DNA from 4 places in the Streptomyces sp. NPDC107581 genome. Region 3 is predicted to be linked to each of the others. Evidence: riboswitches for the same ligand, from Rfam matches in the RefSeq annotation. Region 3 holds a riboswitch; each other region holds the start of a gene.
What was found. A riboswitch is a leader RNA that binds a small molecule or an ion and turns the genes downstream of it on or off. The one in region 3 is predicted to bind cyclic di-AMP.

Region 1 (4,204 bases), on a different contig from region 3:
GTGGTAGACCTCGGTGCCCCAGCGCAGGGCCTCGGAGAAGGACTCCGCGCCGATCGGGGCGATCATGAACTCCTGGATGTCCACGTTGGAGTCGGCGTGCGAGCCGCCGTTCAGGATGTTCATCATCGGCACCGGCAGCAGGTGCGCGTTGGGGCCGCCCAGGTAGCGGAAGAGCGGGAGGTCGCTGGCCTCGGAGGCGGCGTGGGCGACGGCGAGGGAGACGCCGAGGATGGCGTTGGCGCCGAGGGAACCCTTGTTGTCGGTGGCGTCCAGGTCGAACATGGCCTGGTCGATCAGGCGCTGCTCGGTGGCGTCGTAGCCGACCAGCTCGGGGCCGATCTGCTCGATGACGGCGAGGACGGCCTTCTCCACGCCCTTGCCCTGGTAGCGGTTCGGGTCACCGTCGCGCAGCTCGATGGCCTCGAAGGCACCGGTGGAGGCGCCGGACGGAACGGCGGCACGACCCGTGCTGCCGTCGTCGAGGCCGACCTCGACCTCGACCGTGGGGTTGCCTCGGGAGTCCAGGATTTCCCGGGCTACGACGACGTCGATGGACGGCACGAGCATCTCCTTCGTGGATGTGACGCTGGTTGTGCGGGCTGGTGTGCCTTGCGACTAGAGCCTAACCGTCCCGGGGGCGCCGACCGTCGACCGACCGCCCGTGGACAGGGAGACCGTACCCATTGTTTACGCACGGAACAAAGGGACGTCCGGATGAGGCCCGGCCGAAGACTGGGGAAACGGGGCGGGGACACGGAGCGGGGCGGCCGGGCAGGGCGGCCGGGCGGGGCGGCCGGGCGGGGCGGCCGGGCGGGGCGGCCGGGCGGGGGAACAAACAACCCCGCCCCGGCGCGTACGGGGGAACACGCGCCGGGGCGGGGAGCCCGTGGGGACGGGGGGATGACCCTCACGAGGCCTTCAGAGTGGGGGCCGGCCTTGTGAGGGCGCTGTGGTCCGGGTGGGAGCCAGGTGTCACTTCAGGTGCAGCTGCTGGCCCGGGTAGATGAGGTCGGCGTCCTCGACGATGTCCTTGTTCAGCTGGAACAGCTTGTTCCAGCCGCCCTTGACACCGTGCTTCTCGGCGATGGAGCTGAGGGTGTCACCCGTGGCGACCTTGTACTCGCCGTCGCCCTTCTTGACCTTCTTGCCGGCCGGGGTGGTGACGGTCTTGCTCGCGGCCGGGCGCTCGGCGGAGCGGGAGGCGGCCTGCGGGTCGGTGGAGCGGGTGGTGGTGCTCGGCGCGGTGGTCTTCGGCGCAGCGGTCTTCGACCCGGTGGTCTTGGACTCGGTGGTGGGGGCCGGACCGTTGTTGGGGGTGCTGGACAGGCCCGTGCCGCAGACCGGCCAGGCGCCCTTGCCCTGGGCGGCGAGGACCTTCTCGGCGACGGCGATCTGCTGCGCCTTGGTGGCCTGGTTGGCCTGCGCGGCGTACTGCGTACCGCCGTAGGCGGCCCAGGTGGAGGCGGAGAACTGCACGCCGCCGTAGTAGCCGTTGCCGGTGTTGATGGACCAGTTGCCGCCGGACTCGCACTGGGCGACCGCGTCCCACTCGGAGGTGGTGGCGGCGGAGGCGTTGCCGGCCGCCATCAGCGGGGCGGCGACAGCGGCACCGGTGACACCGGCCAGCGCGATGACGCGAGTGGCCTTGGACGGACGACGGTGCTTGCCCTTGCCGGAAAACAGCATGGATCGATCCCCTCACCGACGCCTGCGAGGTGAGCTGTCGGGTTCGGGCCGGTTGAGTTGCCCGGCCGCACCTCCTGGAGAGGCACGGCTTCACCCCAAGCCGGATCCAGCTTCAACTGCTGGGCCCGGCACTTACCTTGGGTCCCCCGCTCCTGCCTACGGCGCATGACGCGACGACTGTTCCCGGGCAACCGCTGGCAGGATTCGGCGTTGCGACTGCCGGGGCTCGTGGTGACGAGCGGCCTTGACCGTAGACATGCCCACGGCGGAATTTCAAAGACGATCAGGGCTTCTGAGACTCATCCCACACTTTCGCCAAAACGGACATTAGGCGTGAAGCGGGGCGTCAACTCCCGCTACTTTGCACCCTTTTCCGCAGTGACATCCAGGGCCTGACCGGGGGTGATGTCGTTCGGGTCGGTGCCGATGACCTTCTTGTTCCCGGCGTAGAGCGCGTGCCATCCGCCGTCGACACCAAGGGAGTCGGCGATGGAGACGAGGGTGTCGCCCTCGCGGACGGTGTAGGTGCCCGCATCACGGGAGGCGTGGCGGCCCGACGAGGTGGCATCCTGACCGTTTGTCATGTTTTCATCCGCACTGCCGCCACGGTGGCGTCCGCCACTGGTGAGGGCGCCGGTGTCCACCAGGCTCCAAGAGCCGCCGGTCTGCTGGGAATTGTCCGAATCCTCCGTAGCGGGATCCGTGGTGGCCGACCCGCTCCCCTGCGCGCCCCCGGAACCGGGCGAGGTGGATTTGTCGGACTTGGGGGTTTCAGCGGTGTTGCCCTTACTGTCCACCTTGTCCTCGTTCTTACCCTGACCCTTGCCGGAGTCCGTGTCCCCGCCCGAGGACGGCTTGGCGGTCGTCTCGGAGGAGGAGTCCGACGAGTCCGACGAAGGTGACGAAGACGATGAATCCGGCAGGTCGGACGAGTCGGAATCACCGGCGGAGCCGGACGAGTCCTTGGACCCGGAGGAGTCACCGGAGCCCGACGCGTCCTGGTCCGACGAGCCCGAGCCGCCGACACCCGTGTCGACGTCCACGGAGCCGGAGTTCGAGGTCAGACCGGAGAGCAGGGCGCAGGTGGCCCAGGGAGTGGTGCCCTGGTCGGCGAGGATCTTCTCGGCGACGGCGATCTGCTGCGAGCGGCTGGCCTGGTCGGCGCTGTAGGCGTACTGCGAGCCGCCGTACCTGTTCCAGTCGTCCTGGGAGATCTGCAGGCCGCCGTAGTACCCGTTGCCGGTGGCCGCGCTCCAGGAACCTCCGCTCTCGCACTCGGCCACCTTGTCCCACGTGGTGCCGTCGGCCGCGTTGGCGCTCGCGGCGCCGAGGAGCGGGATGGCGATGGCGGAGCCGGTCACTCCGGCCGCGACGAGGAGAGCCGGAGCCTGACGGGGGCGACGGTGACGACCGTTCCCGGAGAGCATGCGGAAGCCTTTCGTGCGACAACGGAGGGGCGCGGCGGATGAAGCTGGGCGCCGCGCTGATGGGTGAACGTATAGGCAGACGATCACTTGTCACAAGTTAATGCCGCACAGATCACGTGAAGATCACAGAATTGACGTCTGCCGTGCGCGCCCGGGCGGACGTGTTCCTGTGCGCCCGGGCGGACGCGCTCATGGCGCGGGCGTGAACTCCACGGGAAGCGTGCGCAGGCCGCGCATGATGAGTCCGCCGCGCCAGCGCAGCTCGGCCGGATCGGCCGCGAGCCGCAGGTCGGGCAGGCGGGTGAGCAGGGTGGCGAGAGCGGTCTGGCCCTCCAGCCGGGCGAGGGGGGCACCGAGGCAGTAGTGGATGCCGTGGCCGTAGCCGAGGTGCTGGTTGTCCCGGCGGGACAGGTCCAGCACGTCGGGGTCGGCGAACCGGCCGGGGTCGCGGTCCGCGGCGGCGAGGACGACGAGCACCGGGTCCCCGGCGGCGATGTCCTGCCCGCCGATGCTGAGCGGCCGGGTGGCGAACCGCCAGGTGGCCAGCTCCACGGGCCCGTCGTACCGCAGGAGTTCCTCGACACCGGTCTCCAGGAGGTCCCTCTCCCCGGCGGCCAGGGACGTCTGCAGCCGGCGCCGCTGCTCGGGGTGGGTGAGCAGGGCGTAGGTGCCGTTGCCGATGAGGTTGACGGTCGTCTCGAAGCCGGCGAAGAGAAGGATGAAGGCCATGGCGGCGGCCTCGTTCTCGGTGAGGTGCTCGCCGTGGTCCGAGGCGCGGATGAGGCCGGAGATCAGGTCTTCGCCCGGGGCGGGCTCCGCGGGCAGGGCCTCGCGCTTGCGGTGGATGAGGTCGCCGAGATAGCCCCGCATCTTCTTGACGGACCGCGCCACCCCGCCCCTCGGTCCTCCCCCGTGCCGGATCATCATGCCCGCCCAGTCCCGGAAGTCGTCCTGGTCCTCGCGCGGGACGCCGAGCATGTCGCAGATGGCGTAGATGGGCAGCGGGAAGGCGAACTCGTGGATCAGGTCGGCGGAGCCCGTGCCCGCGAACCCGTCGATGAGGTGGTCGGTCAGCTCCTGCACCCGGGACG
Region 2 (4,204 bases), on a different contig from region 3:
GCGGTCGTGGTCGCCACCGGCCTGTCGGGATTCGCCCACTTCCCGGCGGAGCTGGCGGGAGCGGCGGCCGACGGACCCGCACCCACCGGGCCGGTCTCCCACAGCTCCCAGCACCACGACCTCACCCGCTTCGCCGGCAAGGAGCTGATCGTCGTCGGCGCCGGCCAGTCCGCACTGGAGACGGCGGCGCTCGCCGCCGAGGCCGGAGCCCAGGTGCGCGTGGTCTCGCGCGGCCGCGGCCGGGTCGCTTTCGGGGCCCCGCCCTGGGACCAGCCGAAGCTGCGCCCCGAGTCCCCCTTCGGCCGTGCCTGGTCCCTGTGGGCGCTCAGCTACTACCCGCAGCCGTACCGCTTCCTGCCCGCCCGGACCCGCCACTACCTGGTCCGCCGGGTCCTCGGCCCGCTCGGCGCCTGGTGGCTGCGCGACCGCTTCGAGGACAAGGTCCAGGTCCAGGAGGTCGAGCGGGTGCTGGGCGCCGAGGCCCAGGACGGCACCCCGGTCCTCACCGTCCGCACGCACGGCGGACCCGTCGAGCAGCTGCCCGCCGACCACGTCATCGCGGCCACCGGCTACCGGGTGAACATCGCCGCGATGGACTTCCTCGGCCACGAACTGCGCACCCGCCTCGCGGTGAGCAGGGGCGCCCCCAGGCTCGGCGCCGGCTATGTCTCCTCGGTCCCCGGTCTGTACTTCACCGGCCTTCCGGCGGCGTCCTCCTACGGCCCGGTGATGCGCTTCGTCTGCGGCACGGAGTTCGCCTCGCCGCGCCTGGCCCAGCACCTGGCGGCGGCGCACCGCTGAGACCGGCGGGCAGCACATCACCGAACGGGTGACGGTCGTCGTCCAGGCGCCGGATGCGGAAGAGGAGGGCGTGGACGGGGGAGGACGTGGATCCCCGGTCCCCGCCGGCCGGGGAAGACCAACGGCTGCAGCGCCTGTGTGCACGCCGCGCGGTCGGCCCGCGCGGGGCCGGTGCGAGCGAGGAGCGGATCGCGGCCGTCTGCGCCCGGCCCGAGGCGCCCCGGTTCTCCGGGGCCGCGCGGGCGGCGCCGCAGCCGACCGAGCGGGTCACGCGGCGCGCCGACCGCTCCGAGGTGCGGTGCCGCACGCCCTGTGGGCTGAAGCGGCCGGTTGCTTCGGCGAGGCGAGAAGCAGCTCTCCGCGCGGATGCTCACCATCCCGCTCACCGCCAGGCCCGACCGTATCAACACCGCCATCAGGGAGCCCGCAGGCACCACTTGGGGGTGAGAAGCGCACAAGTCGGCGGACAACAGGGTGAGTCGGCGGGGTGCGCTGTCCGTATTCTCTGATCATGGCTGCACCCCCCGCATACGCACTGATCGCCACTGACCTGGACGGGACACTGCTGCGTGGTGACGACACCGTCTCGGACCGGTCGCTCGCCGCGCTCACGAGGGCGGCAGGGGCCGGCGCCCGGCATCTGGTGGTGACGGGCCGCCCGGCCCCCCGGGTGCGGCCCCTGCTGGACGGCCTCGGGTGCACGGGGCTCGCGGTCTGCGGGCAGGGCGCGCAGGTCTACGACGCCGGAGCCGGTCGTCTGCTGTGGTCGGTGCGCCTCGACCGGGAGCTCGCCGAGACCGCGCTCGGCAAGATCGAGGCCGAGGTGGGGCAGGTCTACGCGGCCGTCGACCAGGACGGGGTGGACGGCCTCACGCTGATCGAGCCGGGGTATCTGATGCCGCACCCGACCCTGCCCGCCGTGCGGGTCGGCCGGCGCGACGACCTGTGGTGCGAGCCCATCAGCAAGGTGCTGCTGCGCCATCACGCCCTGTCCGACGACGAGTTGGCGACGATCGCGCGCTCGGTGGTGGGCTCGCTGGCGACGGTCACGATGTCGGGGCCGGGGACCGTGGAACTCCAGCCGTGCGGTGTCACCAAGGCGACGGGGCTGGCGCTGGCGGCCGACCACCTGGGGATCGCCGCCGGCCGGGCCCTGGCCTTCGGCGACATGCCCAATGACATCCCCATGTTCGACTGGGCCGCGCACGGTGTCGCCATGGCCAATGCCCACCCGGAACTCAAGGCGGTCGCCGACGAGGTCACCCTGTCGAACGAGGACGACGGCATTGCCGTCGTCCTCGAAAGACTGTTCCCGACCGACTGACCGGGATATCAGTAGGGCCCGCCGCGGACGCTCGTCAGTAGGCGCCGTTGACGTTGTCGATCGACCCGTAGCGCGCGGCCGCGTAGTTGCAGGCGGCGGTGATGTTCGCGACCGGGTCGTAGATGTCGAAGGACGTTCCGGCCACGTGGTAGGTGTTGAACGTCGGGTCGATGACCTGGAGCAGGCCCTTGGACGGGATGCCCTTGGCGGCGTTGGAGTCCCAGAGGTTGATGGCGTTCGGGTTGCCCGAGGACTCGCGGATGATGTTGCGGTGGATGCCGTTGTAGGTGCCCGGGATCTTCTTCTCGGCCATGATCGCGAGCGACTCGTGGATCCAGCCGTCGAGGTTGTTCGGGTACCCGGCGAGCGTGGTGGACGGCGTGGTGGCCGTGGGGGTGGCTGCGGAGGCGTCGGCCGCGCCGATGAGCGGCAGGGCGAGGACCGCGGCGCCGGTGCCGGCGACGGTGAGCGTGCGGATGAGGCGGTTGGTGCGAATGCGGAGGTGCTGAGCGGCAGCAGGCATGGCGATGTCCTCTCCGTCGCCTACGAGGTGAGCTGTCGGGTTCGGGCGCGGGGAGTTGCCCGGCCGGACCTCCGGGGAGGCCTGGCTTCACCCCTAGCCGTTCCGGTGACGACATGTGCGTCTGCAACATGTGCCGCCCGGTCCAGCGGCTTACCTGGGTCCCCCGCTCCTGCCGTACGAATGAGTTCGTCGATGGGTGGTGTCAGACGCGGCAGGATTCGGCGTTCGCCTGACAGGCCCGGAAGCTATGCGAGAGCACATGTCCGGAACAAGTAGTGGATTCACACAACGTGCCAGTTGACCTTGGTCTGTCCCGTATGGGGTACTTGATCCTTTGCTGTTGCCAACGCTCAACTGGCCGGTGCCGCAAGGGGGAACGGTGGTGGTGCCGGGTGGCTGGATATGTCGGCCCGCGTGACCCAACTCACGAAATAGCAAACTGCATCAAATAGGACATGAGGGATTAGAGGGATTAGCTGACTGTGACACGGAAGGAGTAATTTGCTCACGGCCCGGTTCGCGACAAATCGGACGAGTTCCTGTTAAGTCAATGCATGTCTGTCGTTATCAGATGATCAAGAACATACCGGCCGTGATCCGATACCGCCCGGGCTGGACCGGTGGGCGCTATCGGTGATCGAAACAGGACCGGATACGCTGACTTGAGTGATGGCAGCGACCTATCGACAAACCGTGTAACCGCCAGCAGACACCAGCAGACAGGAGACCCCTCGTGACCGTCGTCGGGCCGTTCGGGCTGAGCGTGCGGGACCAGGCTCTGGAAGCCGATGTCCAGGCCGGATTGGCGGCTGTCGAGGAAGGCTTGCTCGAAGCCACCAAGAGCGAGGTCCCGTTCATCACGGGGGCCGCGCAGCACCTCGTACGGGCCGGTGGGAAGCGGTTCCGGCCGCTGCTCGTGATGCTCGCGGCACAGTTCGGCGATCCGTACGCGCCGGGCGTCGTACCGTCTGCCGTCGTCGTGGAGCTGACCCATCTGGCCACGCTGTACCACGACGACGTCATGGACGAGGCGGCCGTGCGGCGCGGTGTGGACAGCGCCAACACGCGCTGGGGCAACTCCGTCGCGGTCCTGACCGGCGACTTCCTCTTCGCCCGTGCCTCCCAGATCCTCGCCGACCTCGGCCCCGAGGCGGTCCGGGTGCAGGCCCTCGCGTTCGAGCGGCTGGTCACCGGGCAGATCCTGGAGACCGCGGGTCCCTCGGACGGCCGCGACCCGGTCGAGCACTATCTGGACGTGCTCGGCGGCAAGACGGGATCGCTGGTGGCGGTCTCCTGCCGGTTCGGCGCGATGATGTCCGGCGCCGACGAGACGGTCGTCGACGTGCTCACCCAGTACGGCGAGCGGCTCGGGGTCGCCTTCCAGCTCGCCGACGACGTCCTGGACATCGCCTCCGACTCGCGCGAGTCCGGCAAGACCCCGGGAACCGACCTGCGCGAGGGCATCCCGACGCTGCCCGTGCTCCGGCTGCGCGAGCGCGCCGCACGCCTCGGCCTGCCCGAGGACCTCGCCCTGTGCGAGCTGCTGGACTCCGACC
Region 3 (4,204 bases):
GCGACATCGACTCCGCGCAGACCCTCGCCTGGATCGAGAGGTACTTCGGGTCGATCTCCGCCCATGACGGCAAGCCCGAGCCCCGCGACGGCTCGCTGCCCGAGACCATCGGCGAGCAACTGCGCGAGGTCGTCGTCGAGGAGGTCCCCGCGCGGGCCCTGATGGCCGCCTACCGGCTGCCGCACGACGGCACCCGCGCGGCGGACGCGGCCGACCTCGCCCTCACCGTCCTCGGCGGCGGCGAGTCCTCCCGCCTGTACAACCGGCTCGTGCGCCGTGACCGTACGGCCGTCACGGCCGGCTTCGGCCTGCTGCGACTGGCCGGCGCGCCCTCCCTGGGCTGGCTGGACGTGAAGACCTCCGGTGACGTCGAGGTGCCGGTGATCGAGACCGCCATCGACGAGGAGCTGGCCCGGTTCGCCGAGGAAGGCCCCACTCCTGAGGAAATGGAGCGCGCTCAGGCCCAGTTGGAGCGCGAGTGGCTGGACCGGCTCGGCACGGTCGCCGGCCGCGCCGACGAACTGTGCCGGTACGCCGTCCTGTTCGGCGACCCGCAGCTCGCCCTGACCGCCGTCCAGCGCGTCCTGGAGATCACCCCGGAGGAGGTCCAGGAGGTCGCCAAGGCCCGCCTGCGCCCCGACAACCGCGCGGTGCTCGTCTACGAGCCGAAGTCCCCCGAGACCGTCGAGGACGCCGACGTGCCCGAGGACCCGGAGCAGGAAGCCACCGTAGAGGCCGGTAACGACAACGAGGAGACGGCCAAGTGAGCGATCTCGCCACGATGGACTTCCACCCCCAGCCGCAGGCCGGCGAGGCCAGGCCCTGGGCGTTCCCGGCCCCCGAGCGCGACAGCCTGGACAACGGCCTGACCGTGCTGCGCTGCCACCGCCCCGGCCAGCAGGTCGTCGCCGTGGAGGTGCTGCTGGACGCGCCCCTGGAGGCCGAGCCGGCCGGCCTGGACGGCGTCGCCACGATCATGGCCCGGGCCTTCTCCGAGGGCACCGACCGGCACTCGGCGGAGGAGTTCGCCGCCGAGCTGGAGCGGGCCGGCGCCACGCTCGACGCGCACGCCGACCACCCCGGCGTCCGTCTCAGCCTGGAGGTCCCGGCCTCCCGCCTGGCCAAGGGCCTCGGCCTGCTGTCCGACGCCCTGCGCGCGCCCGCGTTCGCCGAGAGCGAGGTCGAGCGGCTGGTCCGCAACCGTCTGGACGAGATCCCGCACGAGCTGGCCAACCCCGCCCGCCGGGCCGCCAAGGAGCTCTCCAAGGAGCTGTTCCCGGGGACCTCGCGCATGTCGCGCCCGCGCCAGGGCACCGAGGAGACGGTCGAGAAGATCGACGCGGCGGCCGTACGCGCCTTCTACGACCGCCATGTGCGGCCCGCCACCGCCACCGTGGTGGTGGTCGGCGACCTCACCGACACCGACCTGGACGCGCTGCTCACCGACACCTTGGGCGCCTGGACGGGCACCCCGGGCGAACCGCGGCCCGTGCCGGCGGTGAGCGCCGACGACACCGGCCGCGTCGTCATCGTGGACCGGCCCGGCGCCGTCCAGACACAGCTGCTCATCGGCCGGATCGGCGCCGACCGGCACGACCGGGTGTGGCCCGCCCAGGTGCTCGGCACGTACTGCCTCGGCGGCACCCTCACCTCGCGCCTGGACCGGGTTCTGCGCGAGGAGAAGGGCTACACGTACGGCGTGCGTGCCTTCGGGCAGGTCCTGCGCTCGGCGCCGGACGGCACCGGCGCGGCGATGCTCGCCATCAGCGGCTCCGTGGACACCCCGAACACCGGTCCGGCGCTCGAGGACCTGTGGACGGTGCTGCGTACGCTCGCGGCGGATGGCCTGACCGACGCCGAGCGCGACGTCGCCGTGCAGAACCTCGTGGGGGTGGCGCCGCTGAAGTACGAGACGGCCGCGGCCGTCGCGAGCACTCTGGCGGACCAGGTCGAGCAGCACCTGCCCGACGACTTCCAGGCGACGCTGTATCAGCAGCTCGCCTCCACGGGCACCGTGGAGGCCACCGCGGCGGTCATCAACGCCTTCCCGGTGGACCGCCTGGTGACCGTCCTCGTCGGTGACGCGGCCGAGATCAAGGCGCCGGTCGAGGCGCTGGGCATCGGCGAAGTCACCGTCGTGACGGCCGAGTAGCGGCCGACGGCCCTACGCGCGCGTGGAGCCCGTTGCCGACGACGAGCCCGGTGCCGACGACCGGACCGGTATCGAGGCGACGGCGGTTCCACGCGCGCGGGGGCCCTGGTGACCGACGGGTCATCAGGGCCCCTTGCCGTGCGGCGCTCTTCTCCAGGTACCCAGGTACCCAGATGGCCAGATGTCCGAATTGGGGCAGAGGTGCGCGTCTGGCCTGTGGGATGCACTACAAAAGCCCGGATCCGTTTGGGGATCGAAAGTCGGGCCCTTTAGCGTCTTCCGGGCTGTTCGTCAGGCAGTGCGCCGCGCCCGCGGCACCGGACAGTCATCGCCGAGTCCCCGTACGGCGCGAGCCAGGGGAGCCGGGGACCCATCGCAGTCCCTGGGGTGAATCGGACGCCCGCGCACGAGCGAGGGGGTCCGTAGGAGACCTTCCTGCTCCGAACCCGTCAGCTAACCCGGTAGGCGAGAGGGAAGGAAAGGACCAGCCACTTCATGGCGTTCATATGCGCCACCGGGAAGCACCGCAAGCCCGGCCGGGTCAAGCGCACCACCGCCCAGGCGGCCGGTATCGCGGCCCTCACCGGCACCGGTGTCATCGGCAGCCTCGCGGCCACCCCGGCGATCGCCGCGGAGAACTCCGCCGAGCAGACCGGTCTCACCCCGGTGATCACCGTGAGCGACACGCTCGCGGAGCAGATCGACGAGCAGGCCAGCGCTCAGAAGGAGGCCGCCGAGCAGAAGGCGGCCGAGGAGGCAGCGGCCAAGGCGGCTGCCGAGAAGGCCAGGAAGGACCGCGAGGCCCACGCACGTGCCGCCCGCGAGGCCGAGCGCAAGCGCCTGAACGCCTTCGTAGCCCCGATCGCGAACTCGTACGTCTCCACGGGCTACAAGACCGGCGGCTCCCTGTGGTCCTCCGGCTCCCACACCGGCATCGACTTCCACGCGGCCAGCGGCACGCCCGTCCACGCGGTCGGCTCCGGTACCGTCGTCTCCACCGGCTGGGGCGGCGCGTACGGCAACCAGATCGTGATCCGGATGGCCGACGGCATGTACACCCAGTACGGCCACCTGTCGTCCATCGGCGTCACCGTGGGCCAGAAGGTCACCCCGGGCCGGCAGATCGGCCTGTCCGGCGCGACCGGCAACGTCACCGGACCGCATCTGCACTTCGAGGCCCGTACGACCCCCGAGTACGGCTCGGACGTCGACCCCGTCGCCTACCTCCGCAAGCACGGCGTGAACGCCTGACCGCGAGTACGGCGCATCGTCCGACCGCGAGCGCGGCGCATCGTCCGACCGCGAGCACGGCGTGAAGGTCCGACGACCGCGCGCACGGCACCCCAAGCCCCGGCTCACACGCCGGGGCTTTTGCCGTTTTTCACTGCGCCCGTCGCACCGGCTGTCCAAAAAATATCCATGGATTCAGGCCTGCCGTCGGAAATTCCGACTCATTGCAATAGAGTCACGGAACACACGTCCATGTCGACGTTTCACGGGGATTAAGGCGGAGGTCGGTCATGCGTATTCCGGCGCAGTCGGTGTGTACGGCGATCCGGGACGACATCGTCTCCGGTGTCTACAAGCGCGGCAGCCGGCTCACCGAAGAAGTCCTGGCCCGCCGCTACGGCGTCTCGCGCGTCCCCGTCCGCGAGGCTCTGCGCACCCTGGAGGCGGAGGGTTTCGTGGTGACCCGGCGGCACGCGGGCGCCTGTGTGGCCGAGCCGACCGAGCAGGAGGCCGCCGACCTGCTGGAGATGCGGATGCTCCTGGAGCCCCTCGGTGCCTCCCGGGCCGCTCATCGGCGCACCGAGGCCCACCTGAAGGTGCTGCGCGGTCTGGTCAGGCTGGGCCAGGAGCGGGCCAGGCGGGGCAGCAGCGAGGATCTGCGCTCGCTCGGCGGCTGGTTCCACGAGACGCTCGCGCAGGCCTCCGGCAGCCACTCGCTGACCTCGATGCTCACCCAGCTGCGGCACAAGATCGCCTGGGTCTACGCGGTGGAGGTGCCGCCGAGCCCGGTGGAGTCCTGGGCGGAGCACGGCGCGATCGTGG
Region 4 (4,204 bases), on a different contig from region 3:
GTCGCCCAACTCCCCGACGCGCGCGTGCAGATCACCGGCGGCGCCGGCCACGACGACTCGGGTCTGCTGCTCCTGCAGCCGGGGGAGTCGTACACCACCCCCGTCTTCGCGGGCCTGTGGAGCGACGGCGGCTTCGGCGGGGCCAGCCGCGCCTGGCACGCCTACCAGCGGGTGCATGTCGTCCCGGGCGCGGAGCAGGACCGGCCGGTGCTGTTCAACTCCTGGGAGGCGACCAACTTCGACATCTCCGAGGAGCAGCAGGCCGCCCTCGCGCGGCGGGCCGCCGGGATCGGCGTCGAGCTGTTCGTCGTGGACGACGGCTGGTTCGGCGCCCGCACCAGCGACCACGCCGGACTCGGCGACTGGACACCCAACCCCGACCGCTTCCCGCGCGGCCTCAAGCCCCTCGCCGACCGGGTGCACGAGCTCGGCATGCAGTTCGGCATCTGGGTCGAGCCCGAGATGGTCAACCCGGACAGCGACCTCTACCGCGCCCACCCCGACTGGGTGCAGTACCGACCGGGACGGAAGCGGACGGAATTTCGCCACCAGCTCGTCCTCAATCTCGCCCGCGAGGACGTCCAGGAGTATCTCTGGGAGCAGCTGGACACCCTTCTGTCCAGCGCCCCGATCGACTATGTGAAGTGGGACTTCAACCGCTGCTTCACCGACGCCGGCTGGCCCGGGGAGCCGTACCCGCAGCGCCTGTGGGTCGACCACGTCCGCGCCCTGTACGCCCTGCTGGACCGGCTGCGCGCCGCCCACCCCCAGGTGGCCTTCGAGTCCTGCTCGGGCGGCGGCGGCAGGATCGACCTCGGCGTGCTCGGCCGTACCGACCAGGTGTGGACCTCCGACAACACCGACCCGCTCGACCGGCTCGCCATCCAGCACGGATTCAGTCAGATCCATCCCGCGCGGGTCATGGCGGCCTGGGTCACCGACAGCCCGAACACACAGCTCAACGGGCGGGCCAGCTCGCTGCGGTTCCGCTTCGTCAGCTCGATGGCCGGGGTGCTCGGAGTCGGCGGCGACCTCACCGAGTGGGCCGCGGAGGAACTGGCCGAGGCCCGGGAGTGGGTGGCTCTCTACAAGGAGATCCGCCCGGTCGTCCAGCGCGGCGACCTCTACCGGCTGCGGCCCCCGGCGGGCGGCCTGAGCGCCGTCCAGTACGTCCTCGGGGGCGAGACCGTGGTCCTCGCCTGCCTCCAGGCGCAGCATTACGGCGAACCGGTACCGGCGGTGCGGCTGCGCGGTCTCGACCCGACCGCATCGTATGAATGTCGTGAAACGGGAGAAATCCACCGCGGGGCCGTTCTCCTGCACCACGGGCTGCGCACCGGACTGCGGGGCGACCTGGATGCGACGGCTCTCCGGCTGCGCCGCATCTGAATCGTCTGTCCGAATTGATGCTTTCATTCCAACTCGGTCTGGAATGGGAAGGTGTGGCGAGTCGGCGCGTGAGGAGCGTCATATCCGTGACCGTGTGTCGCGGGTCATGTCCACGTAATTCTCATGTGTGTGCGGGAAATTGAAAGAGGACTGGAAAGGGGAATTCACGGAGGGTGACCGGGAATTCCCGAATTCGATCAGCTGGGACGGGGACGCCGGGAACCAGCTGCTTGTCCGGGTGCGTCCTGCTCGCTTACGTTCGCCATCAATCCGGACGGAACGCCGAATCCTGCCGCCGCCCGGAGTCCCCACACCCATGACCCGTGCACGGCAGGAGCGGGGGACCCACCAGGTACGACAGCCTGTCCCGGTCTCCGCGACAGGCTTGGGGTGCAGCCGCGCACCGCGCGGCCGGACAGCTCCAGTCCGAACCCGACAGCTCACCTCGCAGGCGCCGGAGAGGAATGCTCCATGCCCGCGAAGGGTAAGCACCGACGCCCGAAGACCCGGCGTTTCACCCGCTCGATCGCCGTCGCCGGAACCGGTGGCGCCGCGCTGGCTCTGCCGCTCATGGGGGCCGCCGGAGCGCACGCGGCGACCTCGCAGTCCGTTTCCGGAAAGGCCGTGCAGTCCCTTCCGAACGTGGAAAAGGCGGCCGCGAAGTCGGCCGGCGCGCAGCAGAATTCGGGCGTACGCGTCTACACGGTGAAGTCCGGCGACTGGCTCGCGAAGATCGCCGACGAGCAGAACGTCGGCGGCGGCTGGCACCGGCTCTACGCGGACAACCGGCAGGCCGTCGGTGAGAACCCCTCACTGATCCACCCGGGTCTGAAGCTGTCGCTCGGCGGGAAGGCCGCCCCGGCCCACGCCGAGCCCGCACGGCCCTCGCGGACGCCGCAGCCCCCGAAGTCCACGCAGACTCCGCAGCCTTCGGGCTACGGCTCGCAGGCCCCCGGGTCCGACGCCTCCGCGCACCCGTCCCAGGCCGGCCGGACCTCCGGGCCCGCCGCCACCCCCGACACCGGTTACACCCTTCCGGTCACCGGCGCCACCGTCGGCACCGGCTACCACGTGGCCGGCAGCATGTGGTCCAGCGGCTACCACACGGGCGTCGACTTCGTCGTCCCGACCGGCACCCCCGTCAAGGCCGTCGCCGCCGGCACCGTCGTCTCCGCCGGGTGGGGCGGCGCCTACGGCAACCAGGTCGTCATCAAGCTGAACGACGGCTACTACGCCCAGTACGCCCACCTCTCCCAGCTCTCCGTCTCGGCCGGCCAGACCGTGACCGAGGGCCAGCAGCTGGGCCTGTCCGGTGCAACCGGCAACGTGACCGGCCCGCACCTGCACTTCGAGATCCGCACCACGCCGAACTACGGCTCGGACGTGGACCCGGTCGGCTACCTCCGCTCGCACGGCGTCGCTGTCGGCTGAGCCACCGGCGACTCCCGCACCACCACCTGCCTGACACGCAGCCGAAGGCCGGACCCGGTCCCCGGGTCCGGCCTTCGGTGTCGCATACGCTCGGCTCGGACCGTCAACGCCTGTGACCAGGGCCTTATTCCAGGGTTGGCCGACTATTTAGAAGTGTCTTATCTCACCGTTCGTCAACCCCGTATTACGGTCGCGTAGGTCACATCCGAAGGTGAATCATGGTCCGACGTGGCAGACGATTCGAAGAGTGACAACACATCAGTGATCGGGTCGTACGTGGCGGTGGGGGACAGCTTCACCGAGGGCGTCGGCGACCCCGGGCCCGACGGGGCATTCGTCGGCTGGGCCGACCGGTTCGCGGTACTGCTCGCCGACCGGAGACCCGAGGGCGACTTCGTGTACACGAACCTGGCGGTGCGCGGAAAGCTGCTCGACCAGATCGTGGCCGACCAGCTCCCGAAGGCCGCCGAACTGGCCCCGGACCTGGTTTCCTTCTGCGCGGGCGGCAACGACATCATCCGGCCCGGCACCGACCCGGACGAGGTGGCCGAGCGCTTCGAGCGGGCCGTGGCCCAGCTCACCGAGGCGGTCGGCACCGTGCTGGTGACGACCGGCTTCGACACCCGTGGCGTCCCCTTGCTCAAGCATCTGCGCGGCAAGATCGCCACCTACAACGGGCACGTGCGCGCCATCGCCGACCGGTACGGCTGTCCCGTGCTCGACCTGTGGTCCCTCAAGTCCGTTCAGGACCGCAGGGCCTGGGACGACGACCGGCTGCACCTCTCGCCCGAGGGGCACACGCGCGTAGCGCTCAGGGCGGGCCAGGCCCTGGGCCTGCAGATCCCGGCCGACCCGGAGCAGTCCTGGCCGCCGCTCCCGGTCCGGGGCACCCTGGAGATCCGCCGTGACGACGTCCACTGGGCCCGCGAGTACCTCGTGCCGTGGATCGGCCGCCGGCTGCGCGGCGAGTCCTCCGGGGACCATGTGACGGCGAAGGGCACCCTGTCGCCGGACGACATCAAGATGCGGATCGCATCGGTGGCCTGAGGGCCCGCACGCGTGCCCCGTACCGCAGGCTCAGCGGTGCGGGGCACACGGGTGCGCCCACCCCGGTCCACGCACCGCCCGGATCTGCACACCGCCCCGGCACGCTGACCGCCTCGGCACGCTGACCGGTCCGGCAGGCTGAACGCCTCGGCAGGCTCACCGAGCCGGCAGGCCGACCGGCCCGGCACGCTGACCGCCCCGGCAGGCTCACCGCCCTGGTGCGGTCGACGCCTCCCGCTCCAGACCGAGTTCCCGGGCCAGGGCGTCGTCCACCCATACCTGCGCCCGCGCGCGCGGCACCGCGCCCGGATACGACGTCAGCTGCACGGCCAGCCCG

Region 1: another riboswitch for cyclic di-AMP. It lies ahead of ACZ7P3_RS27055 (transglycosylase family protein); the one in region 3 lies ahead of ACZ7P3_RS35300 (M23 family metallopeptidase).
Region 2: another riboswitch for cyclic di-AMP. It lies ahead of ACZ7P3_RS20545 (transglycosylase SLT domain-containing protein); the one in region 3 lies ahead of ACZ7P3_RS35300 (M23 family metallopeptidase).
Region 4: another riboswitch for cyclic di-AMP. It lies ahead of ACZ7P3_RS05560 (M23 family metallopeptidase); the one in region 3 lies ahead of ACZ7P3_RS35300 (M23 family metallopeptidase).

The regions. Positions count from the first base shown of each region.
Region 1 covers NZ_JBVKBH010000011.1:105,485-109,688, forward strand. The annotation lists gene eno (phosphopyruvate hydratase) at 1-567, opposite strand, end outside; gene ACZ7P3_RS27055 (transglycosylase family protein) at 973-1,686, opposite strand; cyclic di-AMP (ydaO/yuaA leader) riboswitch at 1,691-1,860, opposite strand; gene ACZ7P3_RS27060 (transglycosylase family protein) at 2,043-3,113, opposite strand; gene ACZ7P3_RS27065 (cytochrome P450 family protein) at 3,303-4,204, opposite strand, start outside.
Region 2 covers NZ_JBVKBH010000007.1:354,982-359,185, reverse strand. The annotation lists gene ACZ7P3_RS20555 (FAD-dependent oxidoreductase) at 1-801, shown strand, start outside; gene ACZ7P3_RS20550 (HAD family hydrolase) at 1,313-2,125, shown strand; gene ACZ7P3_RS20545 (transglycosylase SLT domain-containing protein) at 2,160-2,648, opposite strand; cyclic di-AMP (ydaO/yuaA leader) riboswitch at 2,653-2,850, opposite strand; gene ACZ7P3_RS20540 (polyprenyl synthetase family protein) at 3,382-4,204, shown strand, end outside.
Region 3 covers NZ_JBVKBH010000018.1:80,711-84,914, reverse strand. The annotation lists gene ACZ7P3_RS35310 (M16 family metallopeptidase) at 1-767, shown strand, start outside; gene ACZ7P3_RS35305 (M16 family metallopeptidase) at 764-2,152, shown strand; cyclic di-AMP (ydaO/yuaA leader) riboswitch at 2,472-2,635, shown strand; gene ACZ7P3_RS35300 (M23 family metallopeptidase) at 2,648-3,403, shown strand; gene ACZ7P3_RS35295 (GntR family transcriptional regulator) at 3,673-4,204, shown strand, end outside.
Region 4 covers NZ_JBVKBH010000002.1:449,628-453,831, reverse strand. The annotation lists gene ACZ7P3_RS05565 (alpha-galactosidase) at 1-1,389, shown strand, start outside; cyclic di-AMP (ydaO/yuaA leader) riboswitch at 1,691-1,858, shown strand; gene ACZ7P3_RS05560 (M23 family metallopeptidase) at 1,861-2,820, shown strand; gene ACZ7P3_RS05555 (SGNH/GDSL hydrolase family protein) at 3,082-3,867, shown strand; gene ACZ7P3_RS05550 (TetR/AcrR family transcriptional regulator) at 4,075-4,204, opposite strand, start outside.